DNA from 3 places in the Mycobacterium xenopi genome. Region 1 is predicted to be linked to each of the others. Evidence: riboswitches for the same ligand, from Rfam matches in the RefSeq annotation. Region 1 holds a riboswitch; each other region holds the start of a gene.
What was found. Region 1 has a riboswitch for magnesium ahead of MYXE_RS13540 (Rv1535 family protein). Riboswitches for the same ligand answer to the same signal wherever they lie in the genome.

Region 1 (4,598 bases):
TGCGCGCAAGGGTTTTCACGCTGCCACCATCGCCGACGTCGCGAAACAGGCCGGGCTAGCCTACGGGTCGGTCTATTGGTATTTCGACTCCAAAGAAGACCTGTTCCACGCGTTGATGGCCGTCGAAGAGCAGGCCTTGCGCAGCCACCTCGCTGCCGCGGTCGAAGCGCCGGGCGGTGACGGCGTCGAGGCGTCGTTTCGTGCAGCCGTGCAGGCCACCTTCGAGTTCTTCGAAACCGACAAAGCCACCGTCAAATTGTTGTTCCGCGACGCCTATGCCCTCGGCGACCGATTCGAAAAGCACCTCGGTGGCATCTATGAACGGTTCATCGACGACATCGAAACGTTCATCGTCGTCGCGCAACAACGCGGCGAGGTGGTGGCGGCGCCGCCGCGGATGGTGGCCTACACCCTGGCTGCGCTGATCGGCCAACTGGCGCACCGGCGGCTTTCCACCGACGACGGCGTCACGGCCGCCGAGGTCGCCGACTTCGTGGTGTCGCTGGTCCTCGACGGGTTGCGACCTCGCAGGGGGTGACGTGCGCTTCGTCATCGTCGGGGCAGGGATGGCGGGAATACTGGCCGCGATCAAACTGCGCGAGGCCGGCTTTGCCGATGTCACGGTGTACGAGAAAGCCGATCGGCTCGGCGGCACCTGGCGAGAAAACACCTACCCGGGAATCGCCTGTGATGTGCCGTCACACCTCTATACCTACACGTTTGCGCCCAACCCGGACTGGAGCCACACGTTCGCGCCCGGCCCGGAGATCCTCGCCTACTTCGACAGCGTCGCGCACCGCCACGGCGTCGACAAGCTGATCCGCTACGGCCGCGAAGTACGTCGCCTGGACTACATCGAAAACCGTTGGCGAATAACAACTTCCACCGGAGAACCCGACGTAGCCGACGTCGTCATCGCTGCTACGGGCGTGCTGCATCACCCGCGCTATCCCGACATCGACGGGCTGGACCGGTTTGCCGGCAGGGTTTTCCACAGCTCTCGCTGGGACCACAGCGTCTCGCTTGGCGACACACGGCTCGGCGTGATCGGCACCGGCTCCTCGGCGGTGCAGATCGTCGGCGCCGTGACCGAACACCGTGGCAGGGCTGCGCCTGTTCCAGCGCACCCCGCAATGGATCCTGCCGGTGCAAAACCCGCCGATCGACGAGGCGGACCGGACCCGATACCGCGCTGATCCGTCGGTGTTGACCGCGCTGCGCGACGAGCTGAACAGTGGGTTCGTCCAAAGCTTCGCCAACGCGGTCGTCGACGCCGACTCGCCGCAGCTGAAGCAGCTGCAGCAGGCCGCCCGCGCCAACCTCGAGGACAACGTCGCCGACCCTGTGCTGCGAGAGAAGCTGCGGCCCGACTACCGGGCCGGGTGTAAACGGTTGATCATCTCGCCCAACTTCTACGACGCCATCCAGCGGCCCAACGCCCGCCTGGTCACCGAGCCGATCGCCCGCGTGGAGCCCGAGGGAGTCCGCACCGTCGACGGCGAGCTGCACCGGCTGGATGTGTTGGTGCTGGCTACGGGGTTTCGGGTGGACCGCTTTCTGCGGCCGATCCAGGTGGTCGGCCGCGACGGGGTGCGCCTCGACGACGTGTGGGCGCAGCGTCCGTTCGCCTACCTGTCGGTGTCGGTACCGAACTTTCCCAATTTATTCATGCTCAACGGTCCCAACGGGCCGGTCGGTAACTTCTCGCTGATCGATGTGGCCGAGGCGCAATTCGCCTACCTCATGCAGCTCATCGAGGCACTGGGCGACGGCCGCTACCGCACGATCAGCGCCAGTACCGAGGCCACCGCACGCTTCGAGGACGCGAGGGCCAGGGCGTCGGCGAAGACGGTCTGGGTGACCGGCTGCCGAAGTTGGTATCTCGATGACCGCGGGTTGCCGGCCGTGTGGCCGTGGAGCTTCACGCGGTTCCGCGAGGTCATGGCACGCCCTGAGCTGGCCGACTACGACCTCGTGTAGCAGCGCATCAGCGCTGGGGAAGTGGCGTGTCCGAAAAGATACCGTCAATTCACCGACACGATGGCCGGGATTAAATTGACCCGCTCAAGTTGTTGGTGCATCATCGGAAGGGCAAGCACCTCGTTAGGTGAGGCGGCTACACGGATATAGGCCACTGACCCTGAACGTCGAGAGACGCCCCGGGTCAGGACAGCTCCTCCCGGCTTAAGGGTTGAGCCCAAGTGGCTTCCGGTCCTACCGGACACGCCGTGTGGTGCCGAAGCTCTAGCGAGAGGGGTGCGGTCTCCGACGTTCGTCGGGTTCTGTACTCCTGCAGTGCACGTGGATCGTGCGGGTGATCCGCACCTGGCGTCGCCGTGAGGAGGTGAGGGACGAATGAGTTCCAGTGAGAGTCCGGACCGATATAGGGGTCCTGTTTCGTCCCGATCCGGTCCCCGGCACGCCGCCTCCGGCTGAATCGGCTCGACGCGCGCGTTGCCCCAGAGCAGAGACCTGCTCGGAACCGCGGGACGGAACAGCGAGTCCAAATATGACCGCTTGATTTCCGCCTAGGAGGCAACCATGACCGCTGTTCTGTACGACGAGGTGGTGACGACAGCACCCGCCCCCCGGCTGACGGCAGCTCCCAAGCTGACCGTGGCCCCCGCGCCGAAGGAAGCCGCGCCGAAGAAGGCGTCGCGGCGCATCGACTCCGACCCCTTCGGTGGCGGCGACCCGTTGGTCACCGGGGCTGCTCGTCTGTTGAGCATTCCGCTGCGTCACCTATACGCAGCGCTGTGGCGGGTTGGGGTGCTCGAGGTCGGGGCGTAGTCCGATGACTGCCGAGCAATCCTCTCACCCAAGCCTCTAGTTGCCAGGTCGCTGACTGTTTGTCGGGCGGCCTGGCAACTTGCGTATTCGCGGGACGCGGCGCGCCGGTCATCATTGGTTGCCTCCATGATCGGTGCGTCGCGTCCTAGGCAGATGCCGCGGCGATGAGTGCGGTCAACCCGTCCCGGTAGGCCGTCAAACTGTGGCGCCAGGCGACGTCGATCGCCCCGCCGCTGTCGACGTCGATCTCCACCCCGACATGCACGTACGGTGACGGCGGCACGTGCGGCACGATGTCGAGGAAATTCACCACCCGATAACAACTTTCGATCGCAGCGTTGAACGCGGCCGCGAAGTCGCTCAACCCGACCCGCGGGCCGGCGAAGGTGACGAGTCGCGGCTCGATGGTGTTCGGCGGCATGTTGCGGCAGATGTCCGGCGCGGCCAGCACAGCCAGCGCGGCGCCCAGACTGTGCCCAGTGACCAGAATCTGGTCGGTCCCAGCAGTGGCCGCAGCCAGGTTGGCGGCGACGCTTTCGCGGACCAACTCATAGACCTGCTGGAAGCCGGCATGGACGTGCCCGAATCCCGCGATCGGGAGGTAGGGCTGGGGAAGGGCATCGATGTCAGCCAGCCAATCCGCCAGATCCGCGCTGCCGCGAAACGACACGAACGCGGTGCGGCTGGCCGGGTTATGACCCAACAGGCCGAAGAGGTCGGTGTCCTTGGTCATCGCGGTCACCGCGGGGTGCGGATCGGTCATCGCGGTCAGCGCAGCGCCGTCGGCGCGGATCAATGCGGTTTTCACGAATCCAGTCGGCAAGACCGCGGGACTACCGCTGAGCACGCTGTAGGCGGCCGCCGCCAACGGCAGGGCCACGTCGCGAGCGAACAACGCGTCGAAGGCCACACGCCGCAGTCTAGGAACGCAGCGCCGGCGCGGCCCGGGAAATCGCGGCAACAACGATGGCTCTGCGCAGTAGCGTTGACATGCTGGGCGCGGCACGAAGGGAGCGGGTCATGGCGACCGATCTGACGCTCTATCTTGACGACGAGCCGGGGGAGCTGGCCAGGGTCGGCGACGTGCTCGGCAAAGCGGGCGTCAACATCGCCGGGCTGTGTGCGCTCAGCAGCGGTGGCGGCCAGTCCGAAGTGCACATCCTGGTTCACGACGCCACACCGGCCTTCGAAGCGCTACAGGGGGCCGGAATCAAGATCGTCGAAGAGCAGGAAGTCATCGTCCTCGACATCGAAGACCGGCCAGGCGCCCTCGCCGAGGTGGTCCACAAGCTCGGCGACGCAAAGGTCAACTTGGAGACCGCTTACCTGGCCACCCACACCCGTCTCGTGTTGGGCGCGGATAACCTCGCCGACGCGAAGGCGGCCCTGGGCTGATTTGCCGCGATTCGGCGAACCCCTAGAATTTTGAGCATCGGCGTCGATCCGGCCATCACCGGGGAGCCTTCGGAAGAACAGGCCCAGCCGGCGTGCGGGCCCCAGTAGAACCGAACGGGTAGGCCCGTCATAGCCGCCAACGAGTGGTCGCGCCCAGGCGCGGCAAGCGGGGTGGTACCGCGGCGCTCGCGCATCGGCGCGGCGTCGTCCCCGGGCCTGACAATGGCACAGGAGACGACGCAAGTGAGCGAGCACAGCTATCCCAAACTGGGCAGCGGGGCACCCGACTTCCCGGCGTTGGAAGCCGAGGTTCTCGACTACTGGGCGCGCGACGACACCTTCCGCGCCAGCATCGCCCGCCGCGCGGAGGCCGAAGAATACGTGTTCTACGACGGGCCGCCGTTCGCCAACGG
Region 2 (4,598 bases), 510 kb from region 1:
GGCCGGTCTCGACATCGACGACCCAGATCCGCAGAAAGCTGGCCGCATCGTGTCGTTCGACGCCGCCGGGGGCTGGAACTTCGAGGAAGAGGGCTACCAAGCGGTCGGCTCGGGGGCGATCTTCGCCAAGTCGTCGATCAAGAAGCTCTACTCCCAGGTGACCGATGCCGATTCGGCGCTGCGGGTGGCGGTGGAAGCCCTCTACGACGCCGCCGATGACGACTCGGCCACAGGGGGACCGGATCTGGTTCGCGGTATCTACCCGACCGCAGTCACCATCGGCGCCGAAGGCGCGGTCGAGGTGCCCGAGCAGCGCATTGCTGAGCTAGCCCGAGAGGTCATCGAAAGTCGTTCGCGTGCTGACACTTTCGGGCCAGATGCAGAGGCGCCACGGAGCGAGAAGTGAGCTTCCCCTATTTCATCTCACCCGAGCAGGCGATGCGCGAGCGCAGCGAGCTCGCCCGCAAGGGCATTGCGCGCGGCCGCAGCGTGGTGGCGCTGGCCTACGCCGGGGGTGTGCTGTTCGTCGCCGAGAACCCGTCACGATCCCTACAGAAGATCAGCGAGCTCTACGACCGGGTGGGCTTCGCGGCTGCCGGCAAGTTCAACGAGTTCGACAACCTGCGCCGCGGCGGCATCCAGTTCGCTGATACCCGCGGGTATGCCTACGACCGACGCGACGTCACCGGCCGGCAGCTGGCCAACGTCTACGCGCAGACCCTGGGCACCATCTTCACCGAGCAGGCCAAGCCCTACGAGGTCGAACTGTGTGTCGCCGAGGTGGCGCACTACGGCGAGACCAAACCCCCTGAGATGTACCGGATCACCTATGACGGGTCGATCAACGACGAGCCGCATTATGTGGTCATGGGTGGCACCACCGAGCCGATCGTCAACGCGCTGAAGGAGTCCTACACCGAAAACGCCGACCTGAGCACCGCGGTGCGCATCGCTGTCGAGGCGCTGCGGGCGGGAAGTGGCAATGGCGCCGCCGATCAGCCAGCCCTCGGCGTGTCCACCCTCGAGGTGGCGATTCTCGACCAGAACCGGCCGCGGCGGGCCTTTCGGCGGATCACCGGTGCCGCGCTGGAGGCGCTGCTGCCCAAAGCCGAGGGCTCGGCTGGTGGCAAGTCGTCGAAATAGGACGGCCACCACGTAGCTTGGCCGACAGGACCCGATGGCACGCCGCGGAGGTCGCACCAGTGAGCGAGCTGCATATCCCGGTGATCGACACCTTCGCGGGGGAGTATCTGTTCTTGTCGAATTTCGCGCCCGCACCCACACCGCATCGCGGTTGGCTTTACCCGACCAGCGAGCACGCCTTCGCGGCCGCGAAGACACGTGACCCGGCTGCGGTGGCCGCTATCCGCAACACCGACGATCCGGCCCGCGCCAAGCAGATCGGCCGTGCCGCGCCCCTAGTCGAGGGCTGGGAAGCCGGCGGCAAATTCGCGGCGATGGAAGAGGTGGTCACCGCGAAGTTCGACAACAATCCCGACCTGGCGCGCCGGCTGCTGGAGACCCATGGCGTTCTGCTGGTGGAAGGAAACACCTGGCATGACCAGGTCTGGGGATCGTGCCGGTGTGAGGAGCACTGCAACATTCCCGGCGGTAACGCCCTCGGTGTGATCTTGATGGCAGTGCGGCTGCGATTGGCGGCGCAGCGCACCCGGGTTTGAATGCCCCGTGGGCAAGCCAGGGGCTCGCCGGGCGCGGGACGTGAACGACATCAACGGCTTTGGCCGTGCCGGAGCCCGTGTTGCCGAGAGTTCAAATCGGTGCTACCTTGCGGGAGCACCTCGTTAGGCGAGGCTTCTGGACGAACATAGGCCACTGATCTGACGACGTCGAGAGACGCCCAAGATCAGGACAGATCTCCCCGGCTTAAGGGGTGGTCCCAAGTGGCTTTCCCGGCGCTGCGGGGATACGTCGGCCAGTGCCAAAGCTCAACGTGTGAGGGCGATGTCGCCGCTCGGCCGCGTCTGCGGTGTCCCTCTGTGTGCACGTAATTGACCGACATCGAGTACGGAAGGCAGGTGTTCCCATGACCAGCATGATCGACCTCCGCGTCGCCGCTTCGGGCGATGGGTTGCGCCTGACCCCGTACGAGGCGATGCGGCAGGACCTGTTGTTCATCCGCGGCGAGCTGGAGCGAGCGGGTATTCCGTTCTTGCTCATCCGCGGTGCCGACGGGCGCCCGGCACTCGTCGTTGACATTGCCCTGCGCGCCCGGGTCGCTGACGCGTTGATGGCGGCCTGCCTGGACGCGCCCCTGCGCGCGAAGATCCTCGACGGAACCGGGCGCCGCTCGGTGTATCTCGGCGACGGATTGCTCTCGGTGGACCCGGACCCGCGGCTGCTGCGCGTGTTCCGTCGGCGCGAATGCCCGCGCTCCGGCATGCGTTACGGCGCCTCCGCCGGGGTGGAGTTGCAGTTCTGGATGTTCGACGGGCAGCAGGCCATCTGCCCGGTCGAAAATTCGCTGACCCGCAAGACGTTGGCGCTCAACGAGGTTGTGTACACAGAAGTCGAATTGCATGGCCGCACCTGGCCGACGATCGCCGGGATGTTCACCCCGCACGCGGGCGACATCACGTTCGACATCGACATGGTTTTCTCCTGGGTGGACGGCAACGACCCAGAGTTCCGTGCACGCCGCGCAGCGGCGATGACGAATTATGTTGTCGGTGAAGGCGATGACGCCGACGCGCGGATCCGCCAGGTCGACGAGTTGAAGTATGCGCTGCGCTCGGTGCATGCTTTCGCGCCGTGGGTGCGCCGGATTTTCATCGCGACCGACTCGCCGGTGCCCGAGTGGCTCGCGCCGCACCCGAAGATCACCATTGTGCGCGCCGCAGAACACTTCACCGACCCTTCTGTGCTGCCGGTGTACAACAGCCACGCGGTGGAGACTCAACTGCATCACATTCCGGGTCTGGCCGAGCATTTCCTGTACTCCAACGACGACATGTTCTTCGGCCGAGCGGTTTCGCCGGCGACGTTCTTCTCCCCGGGTGGCGTCACCAAATTCATCGAAGCGCCCACCCGGATTGGACTCGGTAGCAACCACCCCGAGCGCAGCGGCTACGAGAACGCGGCACGGGTGAACCGCCAGCTGCTGTGGGAGAAGTTCGGCAAGATCATCACCCGCCACCTCGAGCACACCGCCGTCCCGTTGCGCAAGAGCGTCCTGTTTGAACTCGAGCGCGAGTTTGCGGCCGACTTCGCCCGCACCCAGGCAAGCCGCTTCCGGTCCAGCACTGACATCTCGGTGACCAATTCGCTGTACCACTACTACGCGTTGATGACCGGGCGCGCGGTGCAAAACGAGGCAGCGAAGGTACTCTACGTCGACACCACGTTGCGCTCGGGGCTGGCGAAACTGCCGAAGCTGTTGAAGAAGCGCAAGTTTGACTTCTTCTGTCTCAACGACGGCAGCTTCCCCGAGGTCAGCGCCCAAGAGCGGGCACAGGTCGTTGGCGAGTTCCTCGAAAGGTACTTCCCGGTGCCGGCGCCGTGGGAACGAGCGGCAGCCGACGAGTAAGACCTCCCAGCGGGCGGGCGCGCTGGACCCCGCCCGCTGGGAAATCACTCGTGACGCGCCAATTGCGGTGCGATGCGTGGTATTCGGGTGGCCGGCAAGATGCTCACTTGAGCGTCGGCGAGTTCACGCCGCACGGCGTCCGGAGAAACAAACCGTCCCACTGTTGCTCCGGCTACCAGGGGAATGACGGTGTGCACCACAGTATCTGGGTAACAGTGCACTAGGTTGAACGCCTGCGCACCGTCGCGGCCACGGGTTCCAGGCGTCAGCAGATCTTGGGTGTAACAGCTCGCCGAGGCCACCGACACCGGGATACCGGCGAAAGTGGCTGTGGTGGAATAGTGCAGGTGGCCGGCGAGGATGCTGCGCACATCGCTGCCGCGGAGAACGTCGGCCAGCGCGGCTTGATCGCGCAGCTCCACCATGACGGCCAGATCCTGCACGCACGGAACCGGGGGATGGTGCATCGCAAGCATGGTGCCGAAGGGAGCGGGTTCGGCCAGTTGGTCGGCCAGCCACTGCAACTGATCAGCCGCGACCTGTCCGTGGTGATGGCCTGGAACCGAAGTGTCCAACACGATCACGCGCAAGCCTGCTATGTCGTACACCCGGTCCATCGGCGCCATGGTGGGGGTTTCGCGAAGCAGATGTTCGCGCAGCGACGCCCGGTTGTCGTGATTGCCCATCACCCAAATGACCTGGGCGCCAAGACGATCGGCTAATGGCTCGACGAGTTCCCGTAACTTTCGGTAGGCACCGGGTTGGCCGGTGTCGGCGAGATCGCCGGTGAAGATCAGAGCGTCCGGTCGCGTTTGGGAGGCCTCGAGGCGCAACAGCAACTCGGATAATCGAGCGTCTGCGTCGACGTCCCCGTACAGGTCACCGTCGCCGGCTACTAAGTGGGTGTCGCTGATATGTGCAATGACGTGATCGGGCCGCGAATACTCCGCGACCCTGGGTCTGTCCACCGGACTAATAGGGACCTCTCAGGTGAGCAACCTCGCGCCAATCGGGTCGCTTCAACTCTACCCGAACGGTTACAGGTTGCCGGCAA
Region 3 (4,598 bases), 240 kb from region 1:
ACCGGAAAACAAGGTGCAGATCGTCCAGACTCTCGAACGGACCGGCCGGGTATGCGCCATGGTTGGCGACGGCTCCAACGACGCCGCAGCGATCCGAGCCGCCACCGTCGGTGTCGGCGTCGTCGCACATGGAAGCGACCCGGCCCACACCGCGGCCGACGTGGTGTTGACCGACGGCCGCATCGAATCGCTGCTGCACGCGGTCGAGGAAGGACGCCGGTTGTGGCGGCGGGTGCAAGCGGCAGTCTCGGTGCTGCTCGGCGGCAACGCCAGCCAGGTGATCTTCGCGATCATCGGCAGTGCGCTCACCGGCAACTCGCCGCTGAACGCCCGTCAGTTGCTGCTCATGAACGTCTTCACCGACGCTTTACCCGCCGCCGCTCTCGCCGTCAGCATACCCAGCGGGCCAGTGCGTCGCGCCGGCCGCGGCCCCGACGAACGGACATTGTGGCGTGCCGTCGGCATTCGCGGAGGGACCACCGCAACGGCTGCGGCGGCCGCGTGGGCGATGGCCGCGCTCACCGGCCGTCGGCAACGCGCTTCCACCGTCGCGCTGATCGCGTTGGTGGCCACGCAGCTTGGCCAGACGCTGGTGGAGTCGCACGCCCCGCTGGTGCTGCTCACCGCCACCGGCTCGCTCGCCGCATTCATCGCGATGGTCAGCCTTCCCGGGGTCAGCCAGCTGCTCGGCTGCACGCCCGTGGGTCCGCTCGGCTGGGCGCAAGGTTTGGGGCCGGCTGTCATCGCGACCGTCGCGATGGCTGCGGTGACTCGGCTGGCGGCTGGTCGGCGGGACTCGCAGCCACCGGCGATCGACTCGTGGCCTGACCACCAGTCACGTGATCACGGCCGGCGGACAGAGGATTTCGACTGCGCCGACCGTCAGGTTAGGCCAGCCTCGAGAACCTTCACGACGACCAGCACGCCGGCAAGCAGAAGGTAGCCGCGCAACGTGAACAGCCCGGCACGACGCACCGGCGACATCACCGGTCTGGGCAGAGTTGCCAAGCTCGGCGTCGTCCAGCTTGCGCGAATCTTGTCGCGCAACGCCTTACGTTCACGGCCGGTCAATTTCGACAGCTCGTCGAGCTCCTCCAACTCGTCGAGACTCAGCGCGCCCAACGGCACAGTGTCTTCCAACTCGCGGCGATCCGCATACCAACCGACCGCGAACACAATCGCCGCGCCGAATATGCCTATCACAGCACCAATGACCAAACCGCTTACCAGCGTGGGTGTGGACAGGTTGGGGAAGAACGTCACCGCCGTCAGCATCAGCGACAGCACTATCAATGACCAGACGATCATCCATGCGATAGCGTTCTGACGGAATGTGTTCACCCACGGGCCCATCACCGGGCGGTCATTGCATAGCAGCACCAGAAATACGGTGGCCGACGGCAGCAGGACCCCGGCGAGGGCTTGGACCCCCTGAGTGATGATGCCTAGGACGTGATCGGGGCTGAACGCGACCGCGGCGGACACCGCTAGCAACGCGGCATAGATTCCGTAAAACAGCGGCGCCTCGGTGACCTTCCAGTGCAACGAATGTGGCTTGCCCAGGGCATCGCCCAGCGCGTAAGTAGTTGATAACGCAACCACGTTGGCGCCGATCAGCGATGCATCTAGCAACACGATTGCAAACAGGACGCCAACGGTGTGCCCGACGTGGTCGGACAGATGAAACGCGACATCGCCGGCGTCGGTGAACTTACCTTCGGCTGGGGTGCCACCGAGTCCGAACGCGGCGGCTGTCATCAGCCCCACCGCACCGCCGATCACACCGACTATCCCGATGATCAGATCAGCTCTGCCGTAACGAATCCAGCGCGGTGTGATGCGCTTGTCGACGATGTTGGACTGCTGGAAAAACAACTGCCACGGCGCCACGGTGGTGCCGACAATTGCCATGATCAGCATCAGCACGATGGAGTCGGGCTCGCCGGGCAGGGAGGGAATCAGGCCGCGGGCACTGGTACCGAAGCTGGGATGCACCAACAACGCCATCGGGATGATCACAACGTTGGCCGCGATCAACACGAACATCAGCTGCTCCCAACGACGGAACGAACCACCAGCCACCACTCCGAAGAGCAGCACCGCGGCCGCCGGTATCGCGATCGTCTTGGGGCAACCTAGGTATCCGAGCGCCAACGACACTCCGATGAATTCGGTGACAATCGTTAACGCATTGAGAATGAGTAAGTCTCCGACACTGAAAGCGCCCCAGAACTTGCCGAAGCGCGCAAAAATCAATCGTGCGTGTCCAACTCGGGTAACCGCTCCCAGTCGCAGAACCATTTCCTGGTTCACGTAGAGCACAGGGATCATCAACACCAGCGTCCACAACAGGTTCATGCCGTAGTTCTGCCCGGCCTGGGCGTAGGTGGCGACGCCGCCGGCATCGTTGTCACCAACCATCACAATCAGTCCCGGGCCGATGATGACAAGCAGCGCCCGCAGTCGTTGCCAGCGGCTGCGGCCCATTCCCGTGGCGTCCCGGCGAATACGGCCAAAGGCGCCGACGATGTCACCAACGTGGGCTGCATCCACCACGGCGGGCCTGGCCGCGTCGGCGATTGCCCGCGGCGTTCCGTCAGATGCGGTCTGGACTATCGCGGCATCGGCGGCTGGCGGTCTGTCGACACGTCCGTGTACCTCAGTGGACAGGGAAGTCATCGGCTCCTCGCAATATGTTCGAGAACAGGGGCGTTGTGGAAGACAAGACAACTCAACGCATTTCGGTAAAACGATGGCCTGCTCGCAGTCGCAGCGGGCTATCCCGCACCGCAAAGCGGTCGGCATGGTCGAATTCAGCGTCAGCGAATGCCAGGCTCAGGCAATAGCGGAACTGCCGCGGCCGGATCTGGGTGAAACAGACGCCGAATACCGATACGGGCTATCGCTTGGATTCATTTGCGTCCTCACCTCCTTACGGCCGAGACACGCGCGGGTGTCACCCGATCGCAGCACCGCAGGGGAATCGAGCGCCCGGCGAACACACGCCGGACGTGGCACCCCTCTCGACAGGGCTTTGGCACTGCACGGCGTATCCGGCATTTTGTCCGGAAGCCACTTGGGCTCAACCCTTAAGCCGGGAGGAGCTGTCCTGACCCTGGGCGTCTTTCGACGTTCGGGGTCAGTGGCCTTTGTCCGTGCAGACGCCTCACCTAGCGAGGTGCTTGCGTGTTCATGGTGGTCTTCTCAACCAGTGCTCGTCAAGCGTTCGGCCGAAATTCGGTAGCGCGCCAGCCCGCCGAGGTGCGTGGAATGATGACGCGGCTCGGTCGCTGCAGCAGGGCTAAGCGCAGGGTCGATACGTCGGCGCCTGAGGCCGGGACCACGAGAAGCCGGACCTCGAAGTCTCGCCGCCTCCCAGCTCAGGGTGGCGGTCCGGTCAGATTGCAACATTCAACCGCGTCCGGGTTGACTGGCGCCGCATTAAGTGCCACGATTGCCGGTGCAAGCACCTCGCTAGGTGAGGCGTCTGCACGGACAAAGGCCACTGACCCCGAACGTCGAAAGACGCCCAGGGTCAGGACAGCTCCTCCCGGCTTAAGGGTTGAGCCCAAGTGGCTTCCGGACAAAATGCCGGATACGCCGTGCAGTGCCAAAGCTCTGACGAGAGGGGTGCCGCGCCCGGCACTTTCGCCGGGTCGGCCTCACCCCATTGTGCGACGTGACGGCACCCCCGTGTGCCCTGGCCGTGAGGAGGTGAGAGCGAAATGAGTCCTAGTGATAGTCCATATCCGAGTTCGGTGACCGTTTCGTTCGGATCCGACCCCGGCATTCTTCGTACCGCCTGAATCGGCTTGCGCCGCTTCACCTAACACGCACCGCTTCGCCCGCGAGCGTGCGTGATGTTGACGTGCTCTGACACGACTGCCCACCGTCTTTGGGTTCCGTTTTGCCTGCGTGAGGAGAATCCCCATGTCTTTTGTGACCACACAGCCGGAACTGCTGGCCACCGCCGCCGGCGACCTCCAAGGGATTGGCGCGACGATGGTTGCCCAGAACGCGGCCGCCGCGGTCCCCACCACCAGTGTGATTCCCGCCGCGGCAGACGAGGTATCAGCGCTGACTGCAACGCAATTCGCAGCGCATGCACAGATGTATCAGGCGGTCAGCGCTCAGGCCGCAGCAGTTCATGACTTCTTTGTGCGGGTTTTGGGGGCCAGCGCCGCTTCGTACGCGGAGACTGAGGCCGCCAACACCATCGCGACGGGGTGAAAGAGGTGTGTTGTGATGGCCTTGGCAATGGATTTCGGTCTGTTCCCGCCCGAAATCAACTCGGCAAGAATGTATTCCGGCCCCGGAGCCGGTCCGATGTTGGCCGCTGCCGCGGCCTGGAACGCGTTGGCAGCTGAACTGCGTTCAACCGCAGCTTCTTACGGCTCGGTGATCTCGGCGTTGACCAGCGGCGGGTGGCAGGGTCCTGCGTCGGTATCGATGGCCGCCGCGGCCGCACCTTATGTGGCGTGGATGGACACCACTGCCGGGCAGGCCGAGCAGACTGCGATGCAAGCCACCGCGGCAGCGGGCGCCTACGAGGCCGCGTTTGCCGCCACGGTGCCTCCGCCGGTGATCGCGGCCAACCG

Region 2: linked by a shared signal. The riboswitch ahead of MYXE_RS11180 (stealth family protein) and the one ahead of MYXE_RS13540 (Rv1535 family protein) in region 1 are both predicted to bind magnesium.
Region 3: linked by a shared signal. The riboswitch ahead of MYXE_RS12535 (NRAMP family divalent metal transporter) and the one ahead of MYXE_RS13540 (Rv1535 family protein) in region 1 are both predicted to bind magnesium.

What each region holds. Positions count from the first base shown of each region.
Region 1 is NZ_AP022314.1:2,912,369-2,916,966, reverse strand. Features, by position in the region: gene MYXE_RS13550 (TetR/AcrR family transcriptional regulator) at 1-538, shown strand, start outside; gene MYXE_RS24550 (flavin-containing monooxygenase) at 540-1,196, shown strand; gene MYXE_RS24545 (flavin-containing monooxygenase) at 1,099-1,980, shown strand; M-box (ykoK) riboswitch at 2,093-2,263, shown strand; gene MYXE_RS13540 (Rv1535 family protein) at 2,542-2,790, shown strand; gene MYXE_RS13535 (lipase family protein) at 2,936-3,700, opposite strand; gene MYXE_RS13530 (amino acid-binding protein) at 3,811-4,185, shown strand; gene ileS (isoleucine--tRNA ligase) at 4,408-4,598, shown strand, end outside.
Region 2 is NZ_AP022314.1:2,399,285-2,403,882, forward strand. Features, by position in the region: gene prcB (proteasome subunit beta) at 1-406, shown strand, start outside; gene prcA (proteasome subunit alpha) at 403-1,143, shown strand; gene MYXE_RS11175 (NADAR family protein) at 1,203-1,679, shown strand; M-box (ykoK) riboswitch at 1,792-1,965, shown strand; gene MYXE_RS11180 (stealth family protein) at 2,045-3,544, shown strand; gene MYXE_RS11185 (phosphodiesterase) at 3,589-4,512, opposite strand.
Region 3 is NZ_AP022314.1:2,676,847-2,681,444, reverse strand. Features, by position in the region: gene MYXE_RS12540 (cation-translocating P-type ATPase) at 1-943, shown strand, start outside; gene MYXE_RS12535 (NRAMP family divalent metal transporter) at 883-2,679, opposite strand; M-box (ykoK) riboswitch at 3,012-3,185, opposite strand; M-box (ykoK) riboswitch at 3,464-3,637, shown strand; gene MYXE_RS12530 (PE family protein) at 3,931-4,230, shown strand; gene MYXE_RS12525 (PPE family protein) at 4,246-4,598, shown strand, end outside.